DNA from 2 places in the Streptomyces sp. NPDC051909 genome. Region 2 is predicted to be linked to the other one. Evidence: riboswitches for the same ligand, from Rfam matches in the RefSeq annotation. Region 2 holds a riboswitch; the other holds the start of a gene.

Region 1 (5,600 bases), on a different contig from region 2:
TCATCCAGTAGTGGATGGAGACCGGGGTCTGTTCGGCCGGCTTGAGGACGACCGAGTTGCCCGCCGCGAGCGCCGGCGCCAGCTTCCACACCGCCATCAGGATCGGGAAGTTCCACGGGATGATCTGCCCGACCACGCCCAGCGGCTCGTGGAAGTGGTACGCCACGGTGTCCTCGTCGATCTGGCTCAGCGCGCCCTCCTGCGCGCGCAGCGCCCCCGCGAAGTAGCGGAAGTGGTCGATCGCGAGGGGGATGTCGGCGGCCAGGGTCTCCCGTACCGGCTTGCCGTTCTCCCAGCTCTCCGCGACCGCCAGCGCCTCCAATGAGGCCTCCATCCGGTCGGCGATCCGCAGCAGCACCTGTGCCCGGTCGGCCGGCGCCGTGCGCCCCCAGGCCGGAGCCGCCGCGTGAGCCGCGTCCAGGGCGCGCTCCACGTCCTCGGCGGTGCCGCGCGCCACCTCCGTGAACGGCCGGCCGTCGACCGGGCTCGGGTTCTCGAAGTACCGGCCGCCCGCCGGGGCCACGTACTCCCCGCCGATCCAGTGGTCGTAGCGGCTCGCGTACGACATCGGCGAACCCTCGGTGCCGGGTGCGGCGTAACGGGTCATGGGCAGGACCTCCTTCGGACCGCGCCGGCCGCCCTCGGCCGGCGTTCACGGCCGATGGTGCGCGCCCCGACGTTGCAACCCCGTTGCGCCCGAGGACAGTTCCGCGTCCAGGGCGGCCAGCCGGGCCCGTACCGCGGGCGCCTGGGCCGCCGGTACGGCCGAGGCGAGCGCCCGCCACACCGCCACGTCGTCCTCGCCCCACGCGCTGTACGCCCAGTCCGCGAGCAGCCCCGGATCGCCCCGGTCCACGAGGGCCGCCCGCAGCCGGCCGGCGAGCCGCTCCCGCAGCCGTACGACCCCCGGCGCGTACGAGGACGGCAACAGCGGCCCCGCGTATCCGCCGAGTGCCGTCGCCACCGCCCCCGAGGACAGCCGCCGGTCCACCGCTGCGAAGTCGGCGTCGACCTCCTCGGTCAGCCGGTACGGACGCGAGGCCAGGAACTCCGGGCCGAGCAGGCCCCGCAGCCGGGACAGCTCCGCCCGCAGCGTGACCGGCGTGACGGACTCGTCCTCGTACAACAGCGTGAGGAGCTCGTCCCCCGGCACGCCCTCCGGGCGGTGCGCCAGGATCACCAGGATCTCGCTGTGCCGGCGGCTCAGCCGCAGCCGCCGCCCCGCCACCTGCAGCAGCGCCTCGTCCCGGCCGAGCGCGCTGAGCCGGGGCCGGGCCGCCGCCGGGCCGGGGGAGACCAGCGCCAGCTGCGACTCCGCCGCCCGCGCCACCGCCTGCACGAACGCCAGGCTGTGCGGATGCGCGAGCCCCGCCCCGCCGGTGATGTCCACCGCGCCGAGCAGCCGCCCGCTGTGCGGATCGTGCACCGGCGCCGCCGCGCACGTCCACGCCTGCACCGGCCGCCGGAAGTGCTCCGCCGCGCACACCTGCACCGGCCGGTCCACCGCCATGGCCGTCCCCGGGGCGTTCGTCCCCGCCGCCGACTCCGACCAGCGCGCCCCGGCGACGAAGTTCATCCCCTGCGCGAGCCGCAGCGTCCTCGGATGCCCCTCCACCCACAGCATCCGGCCCGCCGCGTCGCACACGGCGAGCAGATGCTCGCCGTCCCGCGCGTACGCCCCCATCAGCTCCCGCACCACCGGCATCGCCGCCGCCAGCGGATGCCCCTCCCGGTGCCCCGCGAGCTCCTCCTCGTCCAGCTCCACCCGCGCCGCGCCGTCCGGACTCACCCGCGCCCGTGCCGAACGCCGCCAGGACTCGGCGACCAGCGGCCGTACGGGCGGGGTGTCCGGGTGCGCCCCGAGCGGGCCGCCCGCCGTGAACGCCTCGTGCGCCCGCCGCACCGCCGCACCGTCCGTGTCCGCCGACGTCGTCTCGATCAACTCGGCCTCCCCATCGAGGTCGTCCGCACCGTGGACGCCATCGTCATGCGCGCACGGCGCCTCGACAAGCGTCCGGACCGGCCCGCATATGCGTCCTGACCGATGCCTGACGGACAGCTCTCACCTGGGCGTCACGTAGAGTGGTGCGCGGGCCGTGACTGGCGCTTGAGGTGGATCACCACCGGGGAGCGGCCCGGCGGACGCGCGCGTTCCACGCGGCCGTGCCACTGCCGTGCGCCTGGGCGATCAACCGGTCAGCGACGACGCTCAGGAGCTCCCATGTCCACCAGCACCGCACGTCTCATGGACGGCACCGCGCTCGCCCGCCGCACGGTCGAGGAGACCGCCGCCCGCGCCGCCGAGATCACCCGCCGCACCGGCACCACCCCCTGCCTCGCCACCGTCCTCGTGGGTGCGGACCCCGCCTCCGTCACGTACGTGAAGATGAAGCAGAACCGCTGCGCGAAGGCCGGAATCCGCTCCCGGCACGTCGAGCTGCCCGCCGAGACCACCACCGAGGAACTCGTCGCCGCGATCACCGCGCTCTCCGAGGACCCCGACGTGCACGGCATCCTGCTCCAGCATCCGGTCGGCCCGCACATCGACGAGCGCGCCGCCTTCGAGGCCATCGCCCCCGAGAAGGACGTCGACGGCGTCACCATGACCTCCTTCGCCGCCATGGGCTTCGGCCTGCCCGGCTTCGTCTCCTGCACCCCCGGCGGCATCATGCGGCTGCTCGACGCGTACGACGTCGAGCTCAGCGGCAAGCGTGCCGTGGTCGTCGGCCGCAGCGCCATCCTCGGCAAGCCCGCCGGGTTGCTGCTCCTCGGCCGCGACGCCACCGTCACCTACTGTCACTCCCGCACCACCGACCTCTCCGCCGCCGTCCGCGAGGCCGACATCCTCGTCGCCGCCGTCGGCAAGCCCGACTTCATCAAGGGCGAGGACATCAAGCCCGGCGCCGTGGTCATCGACGCCGGCTACAACCCGGGCAACGTCGGCGACGTCGACTTCGACAGCGCCGCCGAGCGCGCCTCCCTCATCACCCCCGTCCCCGGCGGCGTCGGCCCGATGACCATCGCCGTCCTGCTCGCCCAGACCGTCGACGCCGCCGAGCGGCAGCTCGGCCTCGCCGCCCGCTAGGGCCGGACGCACCCATGGGACGGCAGACATCACGGGGGCACGGCGCGGATCCCGCCCACGCCGCCGGATTGTCACGGTTCTGTACGGGCGCCGCCCAACTCACCGGTATCGGTCGCCACATGGGCGCGGTCGGGTGACCCTGGATCCCATGCTCCACCCGCCGACGGAAACCCCGTCCCGCGACGCCCGGCCACCGAGACGGCCGGGCGTCGTCGTCCTGCCGGTCGCCGCGCTCGCGGCGGTCCTGGCGCTCTCCGTCTCCGTCACCGCGCGCGGCGGGACCGCCGACGGCCACGCGCGCGCCACCGCGACCGCTCCCGCGCCGGCCGTCCCCGACACCACCGCCGCCGCCCGCGACACGGCGGGCACGTCCGTCCCGCCGCCCGGACGGACCCCCGCCGCGCGCACCGGCACCCCCTCGCCCCAGCCCACCCGCAGCGCCCGCCCCACCGCCGCGCCCGGCACGAACCACGCCCGCCCCGCGCACCCGGCCACGACCGGAACGCCCGCCCCCGGCACCACCAGCCCCCGGCCCCGCACCACCGCGGCCCGCCCGTACGACGTGCTGCGCGTCGGCGACTGCTTCGACATCGACCGCGACGCGCCCGGCACCGTCGTCCCCCGCGCCTGCCACACTCCGCACGACGCCGAACTCGTCGCCCGGCTCACCCTCACCGGCCGGTACGCCGACGACGACGCCGTACGGGAAGCGGCGGCCACCCTGTGCCGCGCCCCGCTGCGCGCCAAGGCCGCCCTCCAGCCGCTCGGCACCCGTTGGGCCACCTTCGTCCAGTACCCGTACCGCACCAGCTACCTGCTCGGCGAGGACACGGTCGCCTGCAGCCTCGCCGTCCTCTCGGACAGCGGGCGGAAGCTGACGGCGCGCCTGCGGTGATGCCGGGGGCGGGAGCTCGGAGACTCAGACGCCCGCCGCCCCCGCCAGCGCCGCCGCCGGGTCCGGGTCCGGCGGGCCCGCCGGGGCCCAGCCGGCCGGCTCCTCGCGGTACGGCCACCAGCGGCCGTCCTCGCCGAGGCGCAGCTGCAGTCCGGTGCCGTCCACGGTCCAGCGGGCCGGGCCGGACGGGAGCAGGGCAGGGCGCTCGTCTTCCTCCCATGCCTCGGCGAGCTGCGTCTCGGCGCGGCGCAGCGCCTCCGGGCCCGGGATCCAGTCCTCCGCCAGGACCGCGAGACCGGCCGGGCCGCCCATGCGCCAGGCCCGGACCGCGAGGGCGAGCTCGGGGCGGGTGCGGCCCGAACCGGTCGCCAGGCGGGTGGCGAGCCAGGAGGCGGGCGAGCCGGCGGCGAGCCGGACCGCGTCCTGAGCGGGCGTCAGCGGAGGGTCGTCGAAGGAGGCGGACCCGGTGAGGAGCCGGTGGGCGCGGGCTGCCGCGTCCGCCGCCAGGAACTCCAGCGCCGCCGGGTCCAGGCCCGGTTCCGGTTCGGTCTCGGTGTCCAGGGACGGCGGCTCGCCCGGCGCCTCCGCCGGATCCGGCGGGTCCGGCAGCGGCGGCAGGATGCCGCCCGCGGCGAACGCCTCCGCCGCCGACACGCCGGACCGCCCGCCGGTACGGGGCCCCGCACCGGCCACCGTGCCGCGCTCGCCCGCCGGATCGGCGAGCCGCTCCGCGCTCCGCTCCTGGAGTGCCTCGATCACCGCCCGCTCGCCCCGCCCCCGCATCAGGAGCAGCACGAACGGATCCTCGTCGAGCAGCCGCGCCACCTGGTAGCACAGGGCCGCGGTGTGCGGGCAGTGGTCCCAGGCCTCGCAGCCGCACTCCGGCTCCAGGTCGCCGATGCCCGGCAGCAGGTCGAGCCCGGCCGCCGCCGCGTCCTCCACCAGGTGCGGCGGCATCTCGCGGTCGAGCAGCGCCGCGATGTGCCCGGCGCTGTCCACGGCCAGGTCGATCAGCGTGTCCCACTCCGGCTCGGACAGCTCCTGCAGCAGCACGTCGCTGCGGTACGCCGTGCCGTCCCGGTCCTGCACCACGGCCGTGATCCGGCCGGGGCGCACGTTTACCGCGCCGACCGCCCCGGCCCGCGCGTGCCGACGGCCCTGCTTCAGCTGTTGGCCGTCGAGCGCCGTGTCCTCGAGCGCCTGCAGCCACGCCCGGCCCCACCAGGTGCGGGCGAACGCCCCGCTGCCGGACGGCGGCAGCGCCGCGAAGGTCCGCTCCTCGCCGCCCCGACCCACGTTCCCGCCCATGTGCCCCTTCCCGTCGCCGCTTGCCCTCGCGCTCGCGTTCTCGCCGGCGTTCCCGCTCCCGCTCCCGTTCTCGTACGCGTAGGTGCTCTCGTCGCCGTTCTCGGCGTCCCCGTAGGCGTTCATCGGGCGTCCTCCTCGCCGCGCAGCCGCACCAGTTCGGCCAGTTCGGCGTCGGTCAGCTCGGTGAGCGCGGCCTCGCCCGCGCCGAGCACGGCGTCGGCAAGGGCCTGCTTGCGCTCCAGCATGGCCGCGATCCGGTCCTCCACCGTGCCCTCGGCGACCAGCCGGTGCACCTGCACGGGCCGGGTCTGC
Region 2 (5,600 bases):
GGGCGTCACCCTGCACGAGCCGGGCACGCCCGTGGTCCTCGGCGACGAGCCGGTCTGCTACCAGGAGCTCGCCCCGCTGCCCGACTTCGACGGCAACCGCGTCGTGCTCGGCGCGTGGACCGTCGGCGACGAGTCGGCGGGGCTCGGCATCCGCGAGTCGGCGGGCCCGGTCACGGACGAGTACGCGCGCTTCATCCCGCACGTGATCCTCTAGCCGGACACCCCCCTAGGGCCTGTCCGACCCTGATCCGCCGGACAGGCCCTGGGCGAGGGCGGCCGTCACTCCGAAAGCACCGCCCGCAGCTGCTCCAACCCCCAGTCCAGGTCCTCCTTCGAGATCACCAGCGGCGGCGCGATCCGGATCGTCGAGCCGTGCGTGTCCTTCACCAGCACACCCCGCTCCATCAGCCGCTCCGAGATCTGCCGGCCCGTGCCCTTCGCGGGTGCGATGTCCACACCGGCCCACAGGCCCCGGCCGCGCACCGCCTCCACCGCGCCGCCGCCCACCAGGAGGCCCAGCTCCGCGTGCAGGTGCTCGCCGAGTTCGGCGGCCCGCTCCTGGTACTCGCCGGTGCGCAGCATCGCGATCACCTCCAGGGCGACCGCGCAGGCCAGCGGGTTGCCGCCGAAGGTCGAGCCGTGCTCGCCCGGCTTGAACACGCCGAGCACGTCCCGGTCGGCGACCACCGCCGACACCGGCACCACGCCGCCGCCGAGCGCCTTGCCGAGGATGTAGACGTCGGGCACCACACCCTCGTGTTCGCACGCGAAGGTCCTGCCCGTGCGGCCCAGCCCCGACTGGATCTCGTCGGCCATGAACAGCACGTTCCGCCGGGCCGTCAGCTCCCGCACCCCGCGCAGATAGCCCGGCGGCGGGACCAGGACGCCCGCCTCGCCCTGGATGGGTTCGAGCAGCACCGCCACCGTGTTCTCGGTGACCGCCGCCTCCAGGGCGGTCAGATCGCCGTACGGCACGATCTCGAAGCCCGGCGTGTACGGGCCGAAGTGGTCGCGCGCCTCGTGGTCCGTGGAGAAGCTGACGATCGTCGTCGTCCGGCCGTGGAAGTTGTTCGCCGCGACCACGATCTTCGCGTGCCCGTCCGGCACGCCCTTCACCTCGTACCCCCACTTCCGGGCGGTCTTCACCGCCGTCTCCACGGCCTCCGCCCCCGTGTTCATCGGCAGTACCGCCTCCTTGCCGCACAGCTCGGCCAGGCGCTCGCAGAACGCGCCGAACCGGTCGTGGTGGAAGGCCCGCGAGGTCAGCGTCACCCGGTCCAGCTGCGCCTTGGCGGCGTCGATCAGGCGGCGGTTGCCATGGCCGAAATTGAGCGCCGAGTACCCGGCGAGCATGTCGAGGAAGCGGCGCCCCTCGACATCGGTCATCCACGCGCCCTCGGCGGAGGCGACGACCACGGGCAGCGGGTGGTAGTTGTGGGCGCTGTGCGCGTCCGCGGCAGCGATCTCGTCTTGCGTCCTCGGCGTACTCGACACGGGATCTCCGTTCGTCCTGCGGCAGGGGAGGGTGTGGCTCCCTTTTCTTATCGTCGCTCGCATGCCGGACGGGGAAACCTCCGGCGACGACGCGCCCGCTACTGTGGAAACACGCACGGCGACTGGCGTACGGGGAACCAACCCCGGGGGAGCCGTGCGCGGCAGACCACACGAGGTGCCGCCCGCCTGGGCATCCCGGAACCGAACAGGTCCCGCGTGGTGCCGCGCAGCGCGTAGCGCACCGGGACCTCCTGCCCGGAGGAACGCACGCCATGAACCTTCCCGCCCACCACCCGGACCTTCCCGCCCACCACCCGGCGCTCTCCGCCGCCGACCCCGAGCTCGCCGCGCTCGTCGGCGCCGAGGAGCGGCTGCAGGCCGAGACCCTGCGGCTCATCCCCAGCGAGAACTACGTCTCCGCCGCCGTCCTCGAAGCCTCCGGCACCGTGCTGCAGAACAAGTACAGCGAGGGCTACCCCGGGCGCCGCTACTACGAGGGCCAGCAGAACATCGACCAGGTCGAGACCCTCGCCATCGAGCGCGCCAAGGCCCTCTTCGGCGTCGACCACGCCAACGTCCAGCCGTACTCCGGCTCCCCGGCCAACCTCGCCGTCTACCTCGCCTTCGCGCAGCCCGGCGACACCGTGATGGGCATGGCCCTGCCCATGGGCGGCCACCTCACCCACGGCTGGGGCGTCTCCGCCACCGGCACCTGGTTCCGGGGCGTCCAGTACGGCGTACGGCAGGACAACGGGCTCATCGACTTCGACCAGGTCCGCGAGCTCGCCCTCGCCGAGCGCCCCAAGGTGATCTTCTGCGGCGGCACCGCGCTGCCCCGCACGATCGACTTCGCCGCCTTCGGGGAGATCGCCCGCGAGGCCGGCGCCGTGCTCGTCGCCGACGTCGCCCACATCGCCGGCCTCATCGCCGGCGGCGCCCACCCGTCCCCGGTCGGTCACGTGGACGTGATCTCCACGACCACCCACAAGACCCTGCGCGGCCCGCGCGGCGCCATGCTGATGTCCCGCGCCGAGCACGCCAAGGCCATCGACAAGGCCGTCTTCCCCGGCCTCCAGGGCGGCCCGCACAACCAGACCACCGCCGCCATCGCCGTCGCCCTCCACGAGGCGGCCCGGCCCGCCTTCCGCGACTACGCCCACGCCGTCGTCGCCAACGCCAAGGCCCTCGCCGACGAGCTGCTCGCCCGCGGCTTCGACCTGGTCTCCGGCGGCACCGACAACCACCTGATCCTCATGGACCTCACCCCCAAGGAGGTCCCCGGCAAGATCGCCGCCAAGGCCCTCGACCGGGCCGGGATCGTCGTGAACTACAACACCGTCCCCTACGACCCCCGCAAGCCCTTCGACCCCTCCGGCGTCCGCATCGGCACCCCGTCCCTCACCTCCCGCGGCCTCACCACGGACCACATGCCGCAGGTCGCCGACTGGATCGACCGCGGTGTCGCCGCCGCCGGCAAGGGCGACGAGGACGCGCTCGCCGTGATCCGCGCCGAGGTCGCCGAGCTCATGGGCGCCTTCCCGGCCCCGGGCCTGCCCGTCTGAACCCGCTCGACGCCCGCTCGACCGGGTGAGACGCGGGTGTGTTCCGCGTCTCACCGGCCCGCGGTGGGCGGGCAGTCCGGGAACGCTCCGCACACCTGAGAGAATGATGAGCATGGCCTCTGATCGACCTCGTGTGCTCTCCGGAATCCAGCCCACCGCAGGCTCGTTCCACCTCGGCAACTACCTCGGCGCCGTCCGGCAGTGGGTCGCGCTGCAGGAGTCCCACGACGCCTTCTACATGGTCGTGGACCTGCACGCGATCACGGTCCCGCAGGACCCCGCCGAGCTGCGCGCCAACACCCGGCTCGCCGCCGCCCAGCTGCTCGCCGCCGGCCTCGACCCGGAGCGCTGCACCCTCTTCGTCCAGAGCCACGTCCCCGAGCACGCCCAGCTCGGCTGGGTCATGAACTGCCTCACCGGCTTCGGCGAGGCCTCCCGCATGACCCAGTTCAAGGACAAGTCCGCGAAGCAGGGCGCCGACCGCGCGACCGTCGGCCTCTTCACGTACCCGATCCTCCAGGTCGCCGACATCCTGCTCTACCAGGCCCACCAGGTCCCGGTCGGCGAGGACCAGCGCCAGCACATCGAGCTGACCCGCGACCTCGCGGAGCGCTTCAACGGGCGCTTCGGCGAGACGTTCACGATCCCGGCGCCGTACATCCTCAAGGAGACGGCGAAGATCTACGACCTGCAGGACCCGGCGATCAAGATGAGCAAGTCGGCGTCCACGCCGAAGGGCCTCATCAACCTGCTCGACGACCCGAAGACGACGGCCAAGAAGGTCAAGAGCGCGGTCACCGACACCGACACGGTGATCCGCTTCGACCCGGAGAACAAGGCCGGCGTCTCCAACCTGCTCACCATCCTGTCCGTGCTCACCGACACGTCGATCGCCGACCTGGAGAAGAGCTACGAGGGCAAGATGTACGGCGCCCTGAAGACCGACCTCGCCGAGGTCATGGTGGACTTCGTCACTCCCTTCCGGACCCGCACCCAGGAGTACCTGGACGACCCCGAGACGTTGGACTCGGTGCTGGCCAAGGGCGCGGAGAAGGCCCGGGCGGTCGCCGCCGAGACGCTGGCGCAGACCTACGACAAGATCGGCTTCCTGCCCGCCAAGCACTGAGCGGGGGCGCGAGCCGGGGCGCGGGTCGAAGGACTCTGGCCGAAAGGGTGGTGCAAGCCGCACACTGGCGGCTGCACCACCACACACCTGGACGACGGAGACGACGGAGGAGAACGACGTGGGGACCGTAACGCTCGGCGTTTCGATCGCGGTCCCGGAGCCCTACGGCAGCCTGCTCCAGGAGCGGCGCGCGGGCTTCGGGGATCCCGCCGCGCACGGCATTCCGACCCACGTCACGCTGCTGCCGCCGACCGAGGTCGACGCGGAGCGGCTGCCGGAGATCGAGGCGCACCTCGCCTCGATCGCGGCGCTCAGCCGGCCCTTCGCGATGCGTCTGGAGGGCACCGGCACCTTCCGGCCGCTGTCCCCGGTGGTCTTCGTCCAGCTCGTCGAGGGCGAGACCGACTGCGACCAGCTGCAGCAGCGGGTCCGCGACGAGGCGGGCCCGGTCCCGCGCGAGCTGCAGTTCCCGTACCACCCGCACGTCACCGTCGCGCACGGCATCGCCGAGGAGGCGATGGACCGCGCCTTCGAGGAGCTGTCCGGTTACGCGGCGGAGTGGACCTGCCGTTCCTTCGCGCTGTACGAGCAGGGCGCGGACGCGGTGTGGCGGAAGCTGTGCGACTACGAGTTCGGCAGCGGCCGTACGATCTCGGCCGTCCCGGCGCAGGGCTGCAGCCCCGTCGACGCGCCCGCCGTCTCTCCGTAACCGCGTCCGGCCGGGTCAGACCGGCAGGCGGCGGAACAGCGAACGCGGCACGTGCCGCAGCGCCGACATCACCACCCGCAGCGCGCCCGGCACCCACACGGTCTCCGAGCGGCGCCGCAGCCCCAGCTCGATCGCCGTCGCGACCGCCTCCGGGCTGGTCGCGAGCGGCGCCTCCGCCAGGCCCGCGGTCATCCGGGTGCGGACGAAGCCGGGCCGTACCACCATCACGTGCACACCGGTGCCGTGCATCGCGTCGCCGAGGCCCTGGGCGAAGGCGTCGAGCCCGGCCTTCGACGAGCCGTAGATGAAGTTCGCCCGCCGGGCCCGCTCGCCCGCCACCGACGAGAGCACGACGAGCGAGCCGTGCCCCTGCGCCTGGAGCGCCTGGGCGCAGACCAGGCCGGCCGAGACGGCGCCGGTGTAGTTGGTCTGGGCGACCCGGACCGCCGAGAGCGGGTCGGACTCGTCGCGCACCTGGTCGCCGAGGACGCCGAAGGCGAGCAGGACGAGGTCGATGTCGCCCTCGGTGAAGATCTTCCCGAGCCGTTCCTCGTGGGACTCGGTGTCCAGGGCGTCGAAGGGCACGGTGTGCACGGTGGCGCCCAGCGCGCGCAGCGAGTCCGCGGCGGCGGCGAGCGCCGGGGAGGGGCGGCCGGCCAGCCACACCGTACGGGTGCGGCGGGCGATCAGCCGGCGGGCGGTGGCGAGA

The links. A riboswitch is a leader RNA that binds a small molecule or an ion and turns the genes downstream of it on or off. The one in region 2 is predicted to bind ZMP and ZTP.
Region 1: another riboswitch for ZMP and ZTP. It lies ahead of AB0M18_RS20105 (bifunctional 5,10-methylenetetrahydrofolate dehydrogenase/5,10-methenyltetrahydrofolate cyclohydrolase); the one in region 2 lies ahead of glyA (serine hydroxymethyltransferase).

Annotation. Positions count from the first base shown of each region.
Region 1 is NZ_JBFAYA010000012.1:18,219-23,818, forward strand. It holds gene AB0M18_RS20095 (aldehyde dehydrogenase family protein) at 1-607, opposite strand, end outside; gene AB0M18_RS20100 (GAF domain-containing protein) at 653-1,942, opposite strand; ZMP/ZTP riboswitch at 2,087-2,193, shown strand; gene AB0M18_RS20105 (bifunctional 5,10-methylenetetrahydrofolate dehydrogenase/5,10-methenyltetrahydrofolate cyclohydrolase) at 2,222-3,085, shown strand; gene AB0M18_RS20110 (hypothetical protein) at 3,234-3,980, shown strand; gene AB0M18_RS20115 (SWF or SNF family helicase) at 4,005-5,288, opposite strand; gene AB0M18_RS20120 (DEAD/DEAH box helicase) at 5,408-5,600, opposite strand, start outside.
Region 2 is NZ_JBFAYA010000001.1:452,977-458,576, forward strand. It holds gene AB0M18_RS02295 (glutathionylspermidine synthase family protein) at 1-214, shown strand, start outside; gene rocD (ornithine--oxo-acid transaminase) at 280-1,494, opposite strand; ZMP/ZTP riboswitch at 1,603-1,693, shown strand; gene glyA (serine hydroxymethyltransferase) at 1,767-3,056, shown strand; gene trpS (tryptophan--tRNA ligase) at 3,169-4,182, shown strand; gene AB0M18_RS02315 (2'-5' RNA ligase family protein) at 4,301-4,891, shown strand; gene AB0M18_RS02320 (decaprenylphospho-beta-D-erythro-pentofuranosid-2-ulose 2-reductase) at 4,907-5,600, opposite strand, start outside.